DNA from 4 places in the uncultured Rummeliibacillus sp. genome. Region 1 is predicted to be linked to each of the others. Evidence: riboswitches for the same ligand, from Rfam matches in the RefSeq annotation. Region 1 holds a riboswitch; each other region holds the start of a gene.
The links. Region 1 has a riboswitch for S-adenosylmethionine ahead of metA (homoserine O-succinyltransferase). Riboswitches for the same ligand answer to the same signal wherever they lie in the genome.
Positions count from the first base shown of each region.

Region 2: another riboswitch for S-adenosylmethionine. It lies ahead of Q0977_RS12840 (bifunctional homocysteine S-methyltransferase/methylenetetrahydrofolate reductase); the one in region 1 lies ahead of metA (homoserine O-succinyltransferase).
Region 3: another riboswitch for S-adenosylmethionine. It lies ahead of metK (methionine adenosyltransferase); the one in region 1 lies ahead of metA (homoserine O-succinyltransferase).
Region 4: another riboswitch for S-adenosylmethionine. It lies ahead of Q0977_RS05840 (methionine ABC transporter ATP-binding protein); the one in region 1 lies ahead of metA (homoserine O-succinyltransferase).

Region 1 covers NZ_CAKQBI010000016.1:10,173-14,446, forward strand. The annotation lists gene Q0977_RS11325 (translation factor GTPase family protein) at 1-1,119, opposite strand, end outside; gene metA (homoserine O-succinyltransferase) at 1,221-2,129, opposite strand; SAM riboswitch class I at 2,361-2,466, opposite strand; gene Q0977_RS11335 (aminotransferase class I/II-fold pyridoxal phosphate-dependent enzyme) at 2,865-4,046, shown strand; gene Q0977_RS11340 (sodium:solute symporter family protein) at 4,192-4,274, opposite strand, start outside.
Region 2 covers NZ_CAKQBI010000021.1:26,540-30,813, forward strand. The annotation lists gene Q0977_RS12830 (protoporphyrinogen oxidase) at 1-958, shown strand, start outside; gene Q0977_RS12835 (class A sortase) at 1,073-1,732, shown strand; SAM riboswitch class I at 1,887-1,985, shown strand; gene Q0977_RS12840 (bifunctional homocysteine S-methyltransferase/methylenetetrahydrofolate reductase) at 2,144-4,003, shown strand; gene metH (methionine synthase) at 3,984-4,274, shown strand, end outside.
Region 3 covers NZ_CAKQBI010000002.1:199,011-203,284, forward strand. The annotation lists gene Q0977_RS02590 (MFS transporter) at 1-128, shown strand, start outside; gene Q0977_RS02595 (S16 family serine protease) at 645-1,274, shown strand; gene metK (methionine adenosyltransferase) at 1,329-2,534, opposite strand; SAM riboswitch class I at 2,804-2,919, opposite strand; gene pckA (phosphoenolpyruvate carboxykinase (ATP)) at 3,120-4,274, shown strand, end outside.
Region 4 covers NZ_CAKQBI010000006.1:96,613-100,886, reverse strand. The annotation lists gene Q0977_RS05850 (MetQ/NlpA family ABC transporter substrate-binding protein) at 1-490, opposite strand, end outside; gene Q0977_RS05845 (methionine ABC transporter permease) at 546-1,238, opposite strand; gene Q0977_RS05840 (methionine ABC transporter ATP-binding protein) at 1,228-2,241, opposite strand; SAM riboswitch class I at 2,370-2,469, opposite strand; gene Q0977_RS05835 (YolD-like family protein) at 2,591-2,926, opposite strand; gene Q0977_RS05830 (DNA polymerase thumb domain-containing protein) at 2,966-4,222, opposite strand.

The DNA of each region.
Region 1 (4,274 bases):
TTGGAATCTCTCATTCCAAATTACATGTAAAGAAGGATCCTCTTCATCCAATAATTGAAAATAAGCTAATACATCCTTTATATTTTCATTACCTTCATTTACTACTTTCGATTGTAATGTTGGGATTATATTAACTGATAGACCATAATCGGTAACTTCCTCCCCAATTATATCTCCAATAGCAGCACTAGAAATTCCAGTAACAGCAAATATTTCACCAGCTTTTACTTCTTTTACAACTTCATATTGGTTGCCATTATATAATCGAATTTCTGTTACTTTTTCTGTATTCTCTCCAAACTTCAGTTCATCACGCACTTTTAATGTACCTGTTAACGCCTTCATAAATGTAATTCGTTGCCTATTATTATCATGTCTAATTTTAAATATTCTTGAAGTAAAAGGGCGCTCTATATTATATGTTGTTTCCGTTAAAATAGAAATTTGATCTAAAAATTCTACTATACCGATATCTTTTAAGGCGGAACCATATGCACAAGGAAATACTTCTCTATTTTGTATCAAGCGTCGAAATGTTGATAAAAAAAGTTGCATATCAATATTTTGTTCCAAATATTTTTCTAATAATTCATCATCATGTTCAGCGATAAATTCAATAACTGATTCTGATAGAGTTTGATTTGTTAAGCAGTTAGTAATTGGAAGAATATTTTGATCTAATTCTTGTTGCAATTCTTTAAGTACTTTAGGAACATTTGCAGCTTCTTGATCAATTTTATTGATAAATAGAAAAGTAGGAATTTCGTGTTTTTTGAGGAGTTGCCAAATTGTTTCTGTATGGCCTTCTACTCCATCAACAGCGCTTACTATGACTATTGCATAATCCATTACTTTTATAGCCCTTTCCATTTCAGGAGAAAAGTCTATATGTCCAGGCGTATCGATAATTGTATAAGTATCTCCATTTTTTATAAATCTACCTTGTTCCGCAAAAACAGTTATTCCTCTTTCCTTTTCTATCGCATTGTAATCCAAAAAAGCGTCTTTATGATCTACGCGGCCTCTAGTTTTTATACTATTTGTATGAAATAACAACTGTTCGGAAAATGTCGTTTTACCAGCATCGACATGTGCTAAAACCCCGATTGTTTTAAACATTGTACTTCCTCATTTCTAATATTTCATTAACATTAGTATATCAAATCCTTTCTCTCATAAAAAATACCGTTGCAAGCATTCGTTTGCTTACAACGGTCTGTTCACTCCCATTCATATGGTGTTTCTTGGTATACATAATAGTTTAACCAATTTGAAAATAGTAGATGTGTATGTGAACGCCAAACATTCAAAGGCCTCTTCGTTGGATCGTCATTTGGAAAATAATGTTTAGGTATAGGGATGTCTAAACCTTTTGCGACATCTCTTTCATACTCATCTTTCAATGTACAAGCATCATATTCTAAATGGCCAGTTACCATTATTAATCTTTCATCTTTTGAAATAGCTATAAAAAGGCCAGCTTCATCAGAAGAGGATAACACTGATAATTCAGGATGCGCTTCGACTTCTTCTAATGAAACCGAAGTATTACGTGAATGTGGTGCAGTGAACACGTCATTAAACCCTCTTAATAATTTTACAGTTGAATCTTTTACTGTATGGTTAAAAACTCCTGAACACTTTTCAGGTAACGGGAATTTTCCAATTCCAAAATGATGATAAAGGGCTGCTTGTGCTCCCCAACAAATATGTAAAACAGATGTTACATTTGTTTTTGACCAATCCATTATTTGCTTTATTTCTTCCCAAAAATCAACATCTTCAAATTCCATAAGCTCAATTGGGGCACCAGTAATGATCAGTCCATCAAAACGACGATGTTTAACCTCTTCATAAGTAGTATAGAAAGTTTCTAAATGAGATTTACTTACATTTTTTGATTCATGTGTTGCAGTATTTAGAAATGTTACGTTTGTTTGTAAAGGTGTATTACCTAAAAGTCTAAGAAGTTGTAATTCTGTTTTTTCTTTTTGTGGCATCAAATTTAATATAGCTATATTTAAAGGACGAATATTTTGACTTCTAGATCGATCTTCATCCATTACGAATATTTTTTCTTTTTTTAACAGTTCTGTAGCAGGTAAATCTTTAGGAATATTAATTGGCATTTGTAACTCTCCTTTTTGAATATCTTTAATCACTTTCGATTGAGAAGATTATTCATAATTTGACAATTGAAATCACTAACTTAAATTCCTACAATTACTTCTCTCAACCTAACACTAGTTTGTTAGGTTATATAGGTGGAATTGATGTAGGAACTAGCTTAATGTAATTGAGTGATAAAAAATAAAACCCCTTTTCTATGATAAGAAAAGAGGTTTAAATTCCGCTCAGTTTTCTTATCTTCCAAGACAGTTGTCTTGTAGGACTTAGCACCTTTCTGCAGAGCAGAGGTTGCTGAAGCTTCATAGGGCCATTTCCCTCAGCTTCTCTTGATAAGATCTATACAATTAATGTAATCCTAACATGGAAATGCTGATATTGCAAACTTTTCAGAAAATACAAGAAAAACAGAAACTTAAGCAACTTTAAAGAAAAAGAACCACTTATTCCTAGCTTATTATAATTATGGAGAATTTAGTATGAAAATTGAAAAAAAGCCACATGAATGTAGGTTACAATCAGTATCCATTTTTAAACTAAGGAGGATTTTGAAATAGACTCTTTATACATATTTAGATTAAATCTATTATATTACCTACTAAGTTTGACTATTCTTCCTGGATATGTTTTTGTATGCGGATTATGTTTTTTAATTTTTCTAATTTTTACTGTTATATAATAGATAACTATGATAAAATAATTGTTAAATTTAAGTTTTAACTAAGGAGTGCTTACTAGTGAAAATCGAAAGATCAAAAAAAATGGCTATGTTTCCAAAAGCAATATTCGGAGATTTAAAAGCGGCCGCCAATCGTAAAGCAGCTTCTGGTACTAAGTTAATCGATTTAAGTCTCGGTAGCCCAGACCTCCCCCCCGATGAAAAAGTACGTATGGAACTTTCTAATCAAGCAGCATTAGCAAGTTCTTACGGTTATACTTTGGGCGGAACGAAAAAATTCTACCAAGCTGTTGCAAATTATTATAAACGTCGTAGTAATGTAGATTTAGATCCCGAATCAGAAATTATTCAAACTATGGGTTCTCAAGAAGGTTTAGTTCATGTACCAATGGCCTTTTGTAACCCGGGAGATTATGTTTTAACAACAAATCCCGCCTATGTAGCCTATGATGCCGGTATTCACCTAGCAGAAGCAATTCCTTATTATATGCCTTTGTTAGAAGAAAATTCTTTTTTACCAGACTTTGATGCGATTCCAGTTGAAATTGCTGAAAAAGCAAAAATGATGATTTTAAATTTACCTGGTAACCCTGTACCTGCAATGCCATCTGAAGTATTTTTCGCTAAAGTTGTAGCATTTGCAAGAAAATACAATATAATAGTACTTCACGACGCTGCATACTCAGAATTCTATTTTGATGGTGGCAAGCCTATGAGTTTCTTATCTACACCTGGCGCAAAAGAAGTTGGCATGGAAATCAATTCTCTTTCTAAAAGTTTTAGTTTAGCAGGAGCACGTATTGCTTATATTGCTGGTAATGCTGAAATGATTTCGATTATACAAGAACTAAAATCGAACCTTGACTATGGTACTTACCAACCGATTCAAGATGCTGCATGTGTAGCTTTAGATCATGCTGAAGAAATCACTGACCGTTTACGTTCTGTGTTTACAAAACGTCACCATATTTTAGTCGAAGGTTTAGAGAGTATTGGTTGGAATGTTACACCATCAGAAGGTGGAATGTTTGTTTTTGCAAAATATCCTAATCAAGAGATGAACGACATCGATTTTGTATATCATGCAATTGAAAAAACAGGCGTTGTAATGGTTCCAGGTTCAATATTTGGAGATGCCGGTAAAAATTATGTCCGTCTAGCATTAGTTCAAGAAGAATCTTTACTTAAAGAGGCTGTAGAACGTCTGGGAAAGCTTTCAAAAGTTGAAGTTGGCGTATAAATTTTGAGTTATATTTCAAAGTTCAAATTTGTTTCTTGACAAGTTTGAACTTTTTTGTTGTTTAAGCTTAACCAGTGGAGCTTTTCATTAACTAAAACCCCAATACTTTGATTCCATAAAAAAAGGGGGTAAACTGCTCCCCCTCTTAATTCTTTATATCCTTCGATGAGCCTTCATTTAAATAAACTTCACCGTCTTTATAAATCATCTGTTCTGGATAGCGTAGGT
Region 2 (4,274 bases), on a different contig from region 1:
AAAGGATAGCTCGATTGGTGAATTTCTTGAATACTTTTTAGGAAAAGAGTTAGTCGAAAAGCAAATTGCTCCTGTTTTATCGGGTGTATATTCAGGTGATTTGTATAAGTTAACAATGGCATCTACATTACCATATTTACTAGATTATAAAGAACAATATGGCAGTATTATCAAAGGGTTTGGCGCAAACCGTGAGCAATTCCAAAAGTCATCAGACAAAAAGTTTATCTCTTTTAAAAATGGACTTTCACAATTGATTGATCGCTTAGAAGAAACGTTAACAGATGTAGAAATTATAAAAGGTCTAGCAACGACGAATATTACAAAAAGTGATGACCGATATATATGTTCGTTTGATAAACATGAAAATATTATCGCCGACTATATTGTATTAGCAACCCCACATGCAGTAACGAGTAAGATATTAAAAGACAAAAGAATTGATGAAGAACTAAATACCATTCATAATGCTTCTATTATTACCATTTATGTAGGATTTAATATTCCTGATGAAAAGCTACCAGCTGATGGTACGGGCTATATAGTATCAAAAAATAGTGATGTAAAATGCAATGCTTGTACTTGGACAAGTCGCAAGTGGAACCATACATCTAAATCGGGTAATTTACTTGTCCGTCTATTTTATAAAAGCTCAAATCCTATATTCAATAAGCTCAAACATTTAAACGAAGAAGAGTTAACTGCAATAGCATTGGAAGATATTAAGAAATCATTAAAATTAGATAGCGAACCAGCTGTTGTAAATGTGACAAAATGGAATGATTTAATGCCTGTCTATGGTATGGGACATGCAGAAACGGTAAAATCATTGACTACCCAATTAGAAGAAAAATATCCACATGTTATTTTAGCAGGATGCTCATATTATGGAGTAGGCATTGGAAATTGCATTAAAAACGGACAAGACACAGCAGAAAAAATTATCCAATCAATTTAATAATTCTAAGTTTCTATGACCAAGAGCTAATCTCTCTCTTGGTCTTTTTTTATTGTAATATTGGAACTCACTATGTAACATGGAAAGATAAGAAAAAAGAAAGAGGTTTATAAAATGATGAGAAAGTTGAGTTTAGTGCTCGGTATTTTATTACTCTTTACGGGATTAGTATTGACCTTTCAAAAACCAATAATGGTATTGTTGGTAGATAACATGTCTAAGGAAACAATCCAAAAGACCAATATTGAAAAAGCAAAGACAACACCACAGGCAACTTTCGATTTTGCAAAGGTGGAAAATATTCGTTTACAAGATGTACTTGATGCCCAAACGAAAAAGAAAGATGTACATGCAATTGGAGCAATTAGTGTACCGGATGTTCATATGCAATTACCAATCGTCTATGGAATTTCAAATATTAATTTAACGGTTGGTGCAGGAACGATGAAACAAGATCAAGTTATGGGACAAGGAAATTACTCTTTAGCTGGGCATAATATGAATAATGGTAAAACCTTATTTAGCCCATTAACAAAAGCACAAGAAGGTATGAAAGTTTATATTACAGATTTCAGAAATATATACGAATATCAAATTTCTGATATGTTTATCGTCAAGCCAACACAAGTAGAAGTGATTCAAGATCAAGGAGATGAAAAGCTAATCACACTTGTCACCTGTAACTATAATGGTGAAAAACGTATGATTATTCGCGGAAAACTCATTAAGAAAGAAACATATACTGATGATACGAGCTATTTTAAGTTAAAATAAATTTTTATAGCTTACTAAAAGTCTTTCCTTTTACAACCGTAAAATGAGTTGCAATTATAAAAAATACAAATGTAACTCATTTTTTCATATGTCCTTGACGAAAAGTATATTAAGGAGTATGATTCTTTTAATTATTCTAAAAATTAAATATTATTTCTTATCAAGAGAAGCTGAGGGACTGGCCCTATGAAGCTTCAGCAACCAGCCAATTGGTCAGGTGCTAATTCCAGTGGAGTAATCCTGTAGATAAGAAGGAGCAATCAATATGCATTCTAAAACCTTCTTATTTTTTGTTAAGAAGGTTTTTTATTTTAAATTTGATGAAATTCCCACATCGATTTTTCTCACAAGCTCAATGTGGAAAATAATACCGAGTGGTAGGACTACGGTGGAAAAGAAAGGAAGGACAGTATGGGACTTTTAGAAAAACTTCAATCGCAAGTTTTAACTGCAGATGGTGCAATGGGAACATTATTATATTCGTATGGAATCGACTATTGTTATGAGGAATTAAATGTTAAAAAGCCAGAAGTTATTGAGAATATCCATCAACAATATATCGATGCAGGTGCAGACATTATTCAAACGAATACTTATACAGCAAACGCTATTAAATTAGAACGATATGGTCTTGAAAATTCTGTGAAAGCCATAAATGAGAGTGCCATTCAGATTGCAAAAAAAGTTGCTTCAAAAGGGGAACAGTTTGTTTTAGGGACAATCGGTGGTATTCGGGGTATTCGAAAAAGTGATGCGACTTTAGACGAAATCATTCGGTCGTTGGATGAACAGGCAGGAATTCTACTAGCTGGTAATCCGGATGGACTTTTGCTTGAAACTTATTATGATTTTGATGAATTAAAGGCAGCAGTAAAGCATTTGCGCAGAATCACTGATGTTCCAATAATTTCGCAAGTATCGATGCATGAACCAGGTATTTTGCAAAATGGTTTACGATTAAATGATGCTCTTCACCAATTAGAAGCAATCGGCGCTGATATCGTAGGCGTTAACTGTCGCTTAGGTCCACACCATACTATCCAAGCCTTTGAAGATGTAGAACTCCCATCAAAAGCCTTTCTTTCGGCTTATCCTAACGCAAGCCTTTTAGATGTTGAAGATGGCAAAATAGTTTATGAATCTGAGGCAGAATACTTTGGCAGATCCGCAGTATTGCTAAGAGATCAGGGAGTAAGGTTGATTGGTGGATGTTGCGGAACAACACCAAAACATATAGAAGCGGTCAAACACCGTTTGGCAGATCTACCACCAATTCAGCATAAAGTAGTTAAGCATAAAGAAGTCATATTGATTAAAGAAGCTACAAAAGAAAGTTATAAGCCACTTCATGAGAAGGCGAAAAAGGAACGTTCTATTATAGTGGAACTTGATACACCAAGGCATTTGGAAATCGAAAAGTTTATAGAAGGTTCCAAGGCTTTATATGAAGCTGGAGCTGATGCTGTGACCATGGCAGATAATTCACTTGCCTCACCGCGAATTAGTAATATGGCGATGGGATCAATATTAAAGCTAAATAATAATATTCGCCCTCTTGCCCATATAACCTGTCGTGATCGGAATTTAATCGGTTTGCAATCACATTTAATGGGGTTAAATGCGTTGGGCATTCATGATATTTTAGCGGTTACAGGCGACCCATCCAAAGTAGGGGATTTTCCAGGCGCAACAAGTGTATATGATGTCTCTAGTATTGAACTTCTCCAACTTATAAAAAAATTGAATGAAGGTATTTCATTTTCTGGAAAGCCACTCCGGAAAAAAGCGAATTTTTCAGTAGCTGCAGCATTCAATCCTAATGTACGTGTAGTAGAGCGTGCAGTTGGTCGGTTAGAGAAAAAAATCGAAGCGGGTGCAGATTATTTCATCACACAACCTGTCTATAGTAAAGAAAAAATTATTGAAGTGTATGAAGCAACAAAACATTTAGAAACGCCTATATTCATTGGTATCATGCCACTTACAAGTGTAAGAAATTCGGAATTTCTGCATCATGAAGTGCCGGGTATTAAGCTTTCTGAAGAAGTATTAGAACGTATGAGAGCGACAGGTGAAGATAAGGAAGCCGCGAGATTTGAAGGAATTGCTATTGCAAAAGAGCTGATTGATACAGCGGCCGAATTGTTTAATGGAATCTATTTAATCACACCATTTATGCGTTATGATATGTCAATTGAGTTAATGAACTATATACGCGAATTAGATTTCAAGAGAGAGGATGAAAGCAACTATGTCAAAGCATCTCATTGAAGAACGACTTGAAAATCACATTTTAGTTTTAGATGGTGCCATGGGAACGATGTTGCAAAATGCAAATTTAACAGCGGAAGATTTTGGTGGAGAGGAATATGAAGGGTGTAACGAATATTTGAATATTACTCGACCAGATGTTGTTGAATCGATACATCGTGCTTATCTTGAAGCAGGTTCAGATGTTATTAGTACAAATACATTTGGCGGGACACCAGTTGTTTTAAATGAATATTCTTTAGGAAATAGAGCAGAGGAAATCAATAAAAGA
Region 3 (4,274 bases), on a different contig from region 1:
TTATCTACAATATCTTTGATTCTTACACATGGGCATTTATACTTTCAGGGGTATTTTGTGCATTAGGCAGTCTGTTTGTTATTTTACTCAAAAAACATGATCCTAAAAATGAAATTATTATGGATTAAACTTTAAACAGTAATTCTGTGTTTATTCAGCCTTCTTTCCTAGGAATCACTCTTCTTCATCTTCTTTTTATTTTGCTTGCTATTCTTACTACCCGTTAATGTCTGTTGAATCTGAAACAGTTTGAATGTTATTTTACGTTCTATCATCCAACATAATAGTATAAATAGTTTTATATACTATTATGTTCCAGTTTCAATATTAAAATCCAGATAGGCATATCAAGTAATATAAGGAGTGAATTTCTCATTTTTAGAAATAAAAAGAATATGTCTTTTCTTTTAGTTAGCTTTTTGTGCATTTTATTTTATCCCATATTTCTACTACTATATCTTCAAAACAAAATTAGTGGTTCATCTTTTATTCTTTTCTTTTTACTTAGCCTAATTATTCTAACAACTGTTCGTATTTTAAAAAGGAAAAAAGTATACAAAAGAAAAATCAGCTATGCAGTTTGTATACTTTTTATATTATTTTGTTATGAGCTTCCGCTAATTTTTTATGATGCTACAACACATGTGGCACTTCTTTATCAGCCACCTGAGGAAATTATCGAAGGGACTAATATCTATTTACTTGGTGTGAATAGTGTAGAATTCTCTTTAACAAAAAATAAATTAGATGTTTCGAAAATCTTAGAAAGACAACATGTCAAGCCACTTGCTATCGTTGAAGGTGATAATAAAGATCGCTATGCTAGTAAAAATAGACAACTTTTAAGCTGGCTTCATCTTAAAGAAGACACTACTGAACAAATGAAGAAAAATGTTAGTTACTATTTAGAGCAAACCGATCAAAAGACAGAGAAAAAAATAGATGCCTTTCTAAATAGAGAACGTATCGGTGGAGATAGCGGAGGTTTGGCACTTGTATTGTCTGGAAAAGTTAAAAATGAAGGTTTACAAAACGAACACCCTATTGCTATAACGGGAGCAATCGACAAAAATGGTAACGTAAAGACAATTGGCATGTTAAAAGAGAAAATCCAAATCGCTAGTATTTCAGGTATTTCTTATCTAATTATCCCTAGTGGGAATAAAGAAGAAGCTAATAAATTTCGAAAGGAGATTAACAGTAATATTCAAATTTTTGATGTAGCAACAATTGATGAAGCCATTGAGGTTATTGAAAAGATTAATCAAAAATAAAAAGTCGTTCACTTTTTGTGAACGACTTTTTATTTTTGTGTAAATACTTCACTGTTATTTTAAAGAATCAGCAAATTTTGCTTTTAATGCAGATACTTTGTCTGTATTTTCCCAAGGAACATTCAAATCTGTACGACCGAAGTGTCCGTAAGCTGCTGTTTGTTTGTAAATTGGGCGACGTAAGTCTAGCATTTTAATAATTCCTGCTGGACGCAAGTCAAAGAATTCTCGAACCGCTTCAACTAAATCACTTTCTTTAACTTTCCCAGTACCAAAAGTATCGATTGCGATAGATACTGGTTGTGCAACGCCGATTGCATATGCAAGTTGTACTTCTGCACGTTCTGCAAGACCTGCGGCAACAATATTTTTTGCAACATAACGAGCTGCATATGCACCAGAACGGTCAACTTTTGTAGCATCTTTACCAGAGAAAGCACCGCCACCATGACGAGCATAGCCGCCATAAGTATCAACGATAATTTTACGGCCAGTAAGACCTGCATCACCTTTAGGACCACCAATTACGAAACGGCCTGTTGGATTGATAAAGTATTTTGTTTTGTCATCTAGAAGTTCTGCTGGTACAACTTTAGCAATAACTTCTGATTTTAAATCTTTTTTAATTTGTTCTAAAGTTACTTCTTCATCGTGTTGAGTGGAAATAACAATTGTGTCCACTCTTACTGGATGGTTATTTTCATCATATTCGATAGTTACTTGTGTTTTACCATCTGGACGTAAGTAATCTAATTGACCTGATTTACGAACTTCTGTTAAACGACGTGCTAATTTGTGTGCCAAACTAATTGGAAGTGGCATTAACTCAGGTGTTTCGTTGCAAGCATAGCCGAACATTAAACCTTGGTCCCCTGCACCAATTGCTTCAATGTCTGCATCTGTCATAGATCCTTCACGTGCTTCTAATGCTTTGTCAACACCTTGTGCGATATCAGGTGATTGTTCACCTACAGCAACAAGTACTGCTAGGTTTTCTGCATCAAAACCGTATTTACCACGAGTGTAGCCAATTTCCGCTACTGTATCGCGAACAATACCTTTCATATCTACATACGTAGTAGTTGTTAACTCACCTGTTACAAGTACTAGACCTGTTGTAACCGTTGTTTCACATGCTACACGTGCATTTGGATCTTTTGCTAAAACAGCATCCAAAATTGCATCTGAAATTTGGTCACAAATTTTATCTGGATGTCCTTCTGTTACGCTTTCTGAAGTAAATAATCTTCTGTTTGTCATTTGGTTTCCTCCTATTATCAACGAGATCCTCTCGAAAAAAAGATACGGTACTCATTACCCATGTCCGTTTATGTTCTAAACGTCAAGCCAGCTATAAGCTGCTTTTTTAACACGAGGATATAGAAAGTGCCAGTACATAATATAAATAGAATGCAACAAATCGCATATAATAATGAAACAAATCAGATTTGCTTCTATTTTTTGAAAAAAAAAACCTTTCACTCATCGAAAATCAATGAGGAAAGGATATGTTTCGTAAGCACCTTTCACTCTTATCGTTCAAGGAATCTTCCTTGCATCAGATTAGCACCAACGCATCACGTGAAAGATAATGCAGGTTGCCGGGCTTCATAGGGCCTGACCCTCCACCAGCTCGGGATAAGAGTATCCGTTCTAATGCATATACTAAGTGATATTACTATGAAAGTCAAACTTATTTTCTTATAGTAATAAAAAAATCAAATTCATAAAAATTAATTTCCAATTAGTATAGACTATTCGTTTCAATGTGTTATACTAATTCTCGAGATGAAGAAAAGAAACCCATTTAAGGGTAATAACATAAAAAGGAAGGTACGAACAAAGATGAATTCAGTAGAAATTGCGAATGAACTGAAGGGTTTATTACAAGGAAATAACATTTCAGTACAACTTTCAGTCCCACAATTAGTGGAAAAAGCAACTTCCCGCGGTGAAGCAATCTTAACAGTTGATGGCGCTGTTCGTGCAGTAACAGGCAAGTATACAGGACGTTCACCTAAAGATAAATTTATGGTAGTCGAAGAATCTTCTAAAGATCAAATTGATTGGGGTAAAATTAACCAACCAATTTCTGCAGAAGTGTTTGATTCATTATATAACAAAGTTGTTAACTATTTAAAACAAAAAGAAGAAGTTTTTGTGTTTAAAGGCTTTGCAGGTGCAGACAAAGATTCTCGCTTAGCAATCCGCGTTGTTAATGAATACGCTTGGCATAATCTATTTGCTCACCAATTATTCATCCGCCCTACTGATGAAGAACTAAATACACATGAAGCTGATTTCACTATTTTATCCGCGCCTACTTTTAAAGCGGATCCAAAAGTGGATGGTACAACTTCAGAAACTTTCATCATCGTATCTTTAGAAAAACGTATTATTTTAATCGGCGGCACTGAATATGCTGGAGAAATGAAAAAATCTATCTTCGGTATTATGAATTACTTATTACCACAAAACGGAATCCTACCAATGCACTGTTCTGCCAATGTAGGTGAACAAGGAGACGTTGCTCTATTCTTTGGTTTATCAGGTACTGGTAAAACAACGTTATCTGCAGATGGTAATCGTAAACTAATCGGTGACGATGAACATGGTTGGTCTGATAACGGCGTGTTCAATATTGAAGGTGGTTGCTATGCAAAAACAATCAACCTTTCAGCTGAAAAAGAACCAGAAATTTATAACGCTATTACATTTGGTACAGTGCTTGAAAATGTTATCGTAGATTCTGAAACTCGAATTCCTGACTACGATGATGAGACACTAACACAAAATACTCGTGTTGCATACCCAATCCAAAACATTGAAAATATCGTTGATCCTTCTGTTGCAGGTCACCCAAAAACAGTTGTTTTCTTAACAGCTGATGCCTTTGGTGTTTTACCTCCAATTAGTAAATTAACGAAAGAACAGGCTATGTATCACTTCTTATCAGGTTTCACTTCTAAAACACCTGGTACAGAGCGTGGTGTTGTAGAA
Region 4 (4,274 bases), on a different contig from region 1:
TATCATCAATTTTGACTAGTCCCTGATCTTGTAAAGATTTTAAAGTACGAGCTAAGTTTGATGGGTCGTTTGCAATGGCAATTGTTGCTCCATCTTTGATATCATCGACTGATTTATATTTTTTAGAGAAAAAGCCCATTGGTGCTGTTGGTACAATGATTAGACCTTTGATTTTTGTTCCATTTTGTTTGTTAAAGTTTTCTAAGTAGATAGAGTGTTGGAATAAATTCGCATCAATGTCACCAGAATCTAATGCTTTGTTCGGTTGGATATAATCACTAAATTCTTTTAACTCTACTTTGTATCCTTTCTTTTCAAGCTCCGGTACGATTGCTTTTTTAAGCATATCACTATATGGACCTGCTGTTGCACCAATTGTAATGTCTTTTGTTTTTGTTGCTTTACTTGTATCTTTTGATTTATCTCCACCACAAGCCGCTAAAGCCACTGCTAGTACTAGCGTTAATACGCTAAACAAAAATTTCTTCATGTTTAAAACCCCCAATTTTTTATAAAAAGCTATTTTTTCAGAATGCTAGTTACTTTTAACGTTTATCGACTGCTTTTGCAATCGCGTCTCCTGCTAATTGAATTGCTTGGACAATGATGATTAATATAACAACTGTCGCAATCATAATAGTGTTGTCATAACGGTAGTAACCAAAGCGAATTGCTAGGTCACCAATACCACCACCACCGATGATTCCTGCCATTGCTGAGTATGCTACTAAACTAATAATTGTCATGGTGATTCCTTGAATGACACCAGACTTTGCTTCTGGGAGTAACACGTCCTTAATAATCATCCAACGCGTCGCCCCTACAGCAATAGACGCCTCAATAACACCTTTATCAATTTCTCGAAGTGATGTTTCAACAAGTCTTGCGAAAAACGGAATTGATGCGACTGACAAAGAAACACTTGCTGCAATAGGCCCTATCGTATCGCCTATTAACCACTTAGTAACTGGGAATAACGCTACTAAAAGAATGATATATGGAATTGAACGTATTAAGTTAACGATAAAGCCAACCACTACATTCACAAAGCGGTTACCAAGTAAACCGGATCTACTTGTAGAAAACAAGCCTTTTCCTGTGATGAATAAAAGCAAACCAAGTGGTAAACCAATCACCAAGGCTACTGCTAAAGAAATCCCTACCATTAGAAGCGTTTGACCAAATGCTTTCCAAATATCAGGAAGCATTTCTGTAAAATGACTAGGATCAAATAACATTGTCTAACACCTCCACTGTGACTCCACGACTTTCCATATAGGAAATCGAACGGTTAATATCTGCAACTTGCCCATTCAGTTCCATTAGGAAAATGCCGAGTGGCCTTTCCTGTATATATTCAATCGTGCCATGTAGAAAGTTCCCACGTACTTCAAATTGTTGTAGCATATCTGAAATGACACCTTCGCCAGCTACATCACCTTTGAATAAGATTTTAACAATTCTCCCCTTGACGTTTTGTAAAATGGTTGGTGGAATATCAAACGACACTACACTGTTTATAAATTCTTGCGTTAGGGGCTTTTCAGGGTTGGCGAAAATATCATAAACCGACCCTTCTTCGATTACCTTTCCATTTTGCATAATCGCCATGCGATCACAAATTTCCTTCACAACGTCCATTTCATGTGTTATTAGAATAATTGTAATACCAAGTTCTCGGTTGATTTTCTTTAACAATCGTAAAATAGAGGTTGTTGTTGTTGGGTCAAGCGCTGATGTTGCTTCATCGCAAAGTAATATAGAGGGGTTATTAGCTAATGCTCTTGCGATTCCCACACGCTGTTTTTGTCCACCACTTAACTGGGCTGGAAACACATCTTTTTTATCTGACAAACCAACCATATGGAGCAACTCTTTGACTCTTTCATTTCTCTTTACTTTTGATATATTTGCAGCTTTCAATGCAAACTCAATATTTTCCCCTACTGTTTTTTGGCTAATTAAGTAAAAGTGTTGGAAAATCATCCCGATTTTCAATCGTGCTTGTCGAAGTTGCTCACCTTTTAATTTTGTTAAATCTTGACCATCGATTAATATCTGTCCATCTGTTGGCTGTTCTAATAAATTAATGCACCGTAATAAGGAACTCTTGCCTGCTCCAGAATAACCAACTATTCCAAATATCTCTCCGTTATCAATTGTCAATGAGACATGATCTACACCGGTTACGCTTTTCTTTTTTACCTTGTAAATCTTTGATACATTTTGTATTTCCAGCATATACATCCCTCTAATCATTGTTAAATTACTATTGCACAAAAATTCATAATTTCTATTGAAAAACTATGTATTCCTACTAAAAAAAGATACATCCTTCTACTGAAAGATGTATCTTCTAATCAGATGTCGATTTATCTTTCAGAAATAAATTCTGTAGGAATTAGCACCTTCCCAAACGGGGGTTGCTGGACTTCACAGGGCCTATCCCTCAGTCACTCTTGATAAATTCCATTTGTTAAGTTGTAAGTTTATGTTAACCATATTATTTCTTTTTATATTATTTGTCAATCTATTTTTAGAAAAAATAAATTATTTAAAAATATTTTTATATTGGCTTATTTTATGTCTATTATTCAAATACCTTAACATTGAGGATAAATTCTACCGGAACCCATTTATCTTTATATTGGGTATCATTGTGTAGGCATAGCTTTTTTTCTTCGCTAATTAGTTTGGTGATGATTCCTCTATAGTGAACACTAGTTTGTTGGTGCCAAACGTCTAATAATACTTCTTTTTTGCCGTAATATGCTTGCAAAAGTTCTTCCTCTAAGGCTTGTAGGGTCCATTCATCAAAGGTCGGCTTTGTGATTTGCTGATCTTCTTGTTGCCAGGTTCTTAGTCTTTGTACATGTTCTGGCAACATCATCGCAGTCCATTTTATGTTACCTCGATCACGTAACATTTGTAATACCACTCCTTAGTATTGGAATCAGTTTTAGATTTAAATTTTATGCCCACCGAGTAATTTAGAACGATCGATAGCTGTTCCTGCATTTGTATATGATACGGCACGTAATAGAGCCGTAGAACCATAGTGGGTACGAAGGTGATCCATTGTGGTCCCAAGTTGTCGCCGTTTCCAACGTGTTTTATCAAAAAAACTAAGTTGCATAGAATGTTCTGATTCTAACTTTGAAATACTGACACTGATTTGTCGTACAGGGCGCTCGTTGTATTGTTCGTTCAATATCTGTTGGCAAATTTGATAAATAATCATCGTATCGTTTGTTGCTTCATCTATCGTACGTGAACGCTGGAAACCTCCTCCAAAAGCGTTTTTGCTATAAGAAATCCCAAGCGTAATCGTACGTCCTACTTTATAAGCTTCACGCGCTCTTCTTGCCACATCTTCACACATTTCTAGAAGTACGGCGAGCACTTCCGTTTTAGTGTTGTAATCCCGCATCAATATTTGGCTTTTACCATAACTAATTTGACCTTCTATCAATGGCGCTTCGCCAACTTTTGATAGATCAATTCCCCAAGCGTGATAGTAGAGTTGATTGCCCATAATACCAAAATGCCTTTCTAATGTTGTTAAATCAGCGTGCGCTAAATCCCCAACAGAAAAAATCCCCATATTATTAAGGGTTCGCTCGATTCGATGGCCAATTCCCCACATTTTAGATAATGGTGCAACAGGCCATAGCTTTTTTTCTACATCTTCAAAGTCCCACTTCGCAAACCCTGTTTTTTTTGCATCTAAATCAAGTGCAAGTTTTGCTAATAACATATTAGGACCCATCCCAACTGTGCTAGGAATTTCAAATTGGTTATAGAGTTCATATTGGATTTGGTGTGCTGTTTCTACAGGATCTCCCCACAGTTTTTCAGTGCCAGTCAGATCCACAAAACTTTCGTCAATGCTGTATACATGGATGGCCTCCTTCGGCACATAGCTGTTCAATAACTTGGTGATTTCGACTGACATGCGTACAAAGTATTCCATCTTAGGTTCAAACAAATGAATATCTGGATGCTTCGGTATCTCATATAGTCTCGTTCCAGTTTTCACTTGAAAACGTTGTTTCATTATTGGAGAAGCAGCCAGTACAATACTTCCTTTTTGTTCGAAATTCCCTATAACTGCAATTGCCTCTTTTTCAACGTCTAAATGAGCTAAAGTAGCCATACAACTAGCATAAAAACATCTCATATCTATACACATAATGGATCTTCTCGGCATATTTTCATACATTTCAGCACACCTCACAAAAGGAACGTTTGTTCTTATTTTAAAATGAGATAAG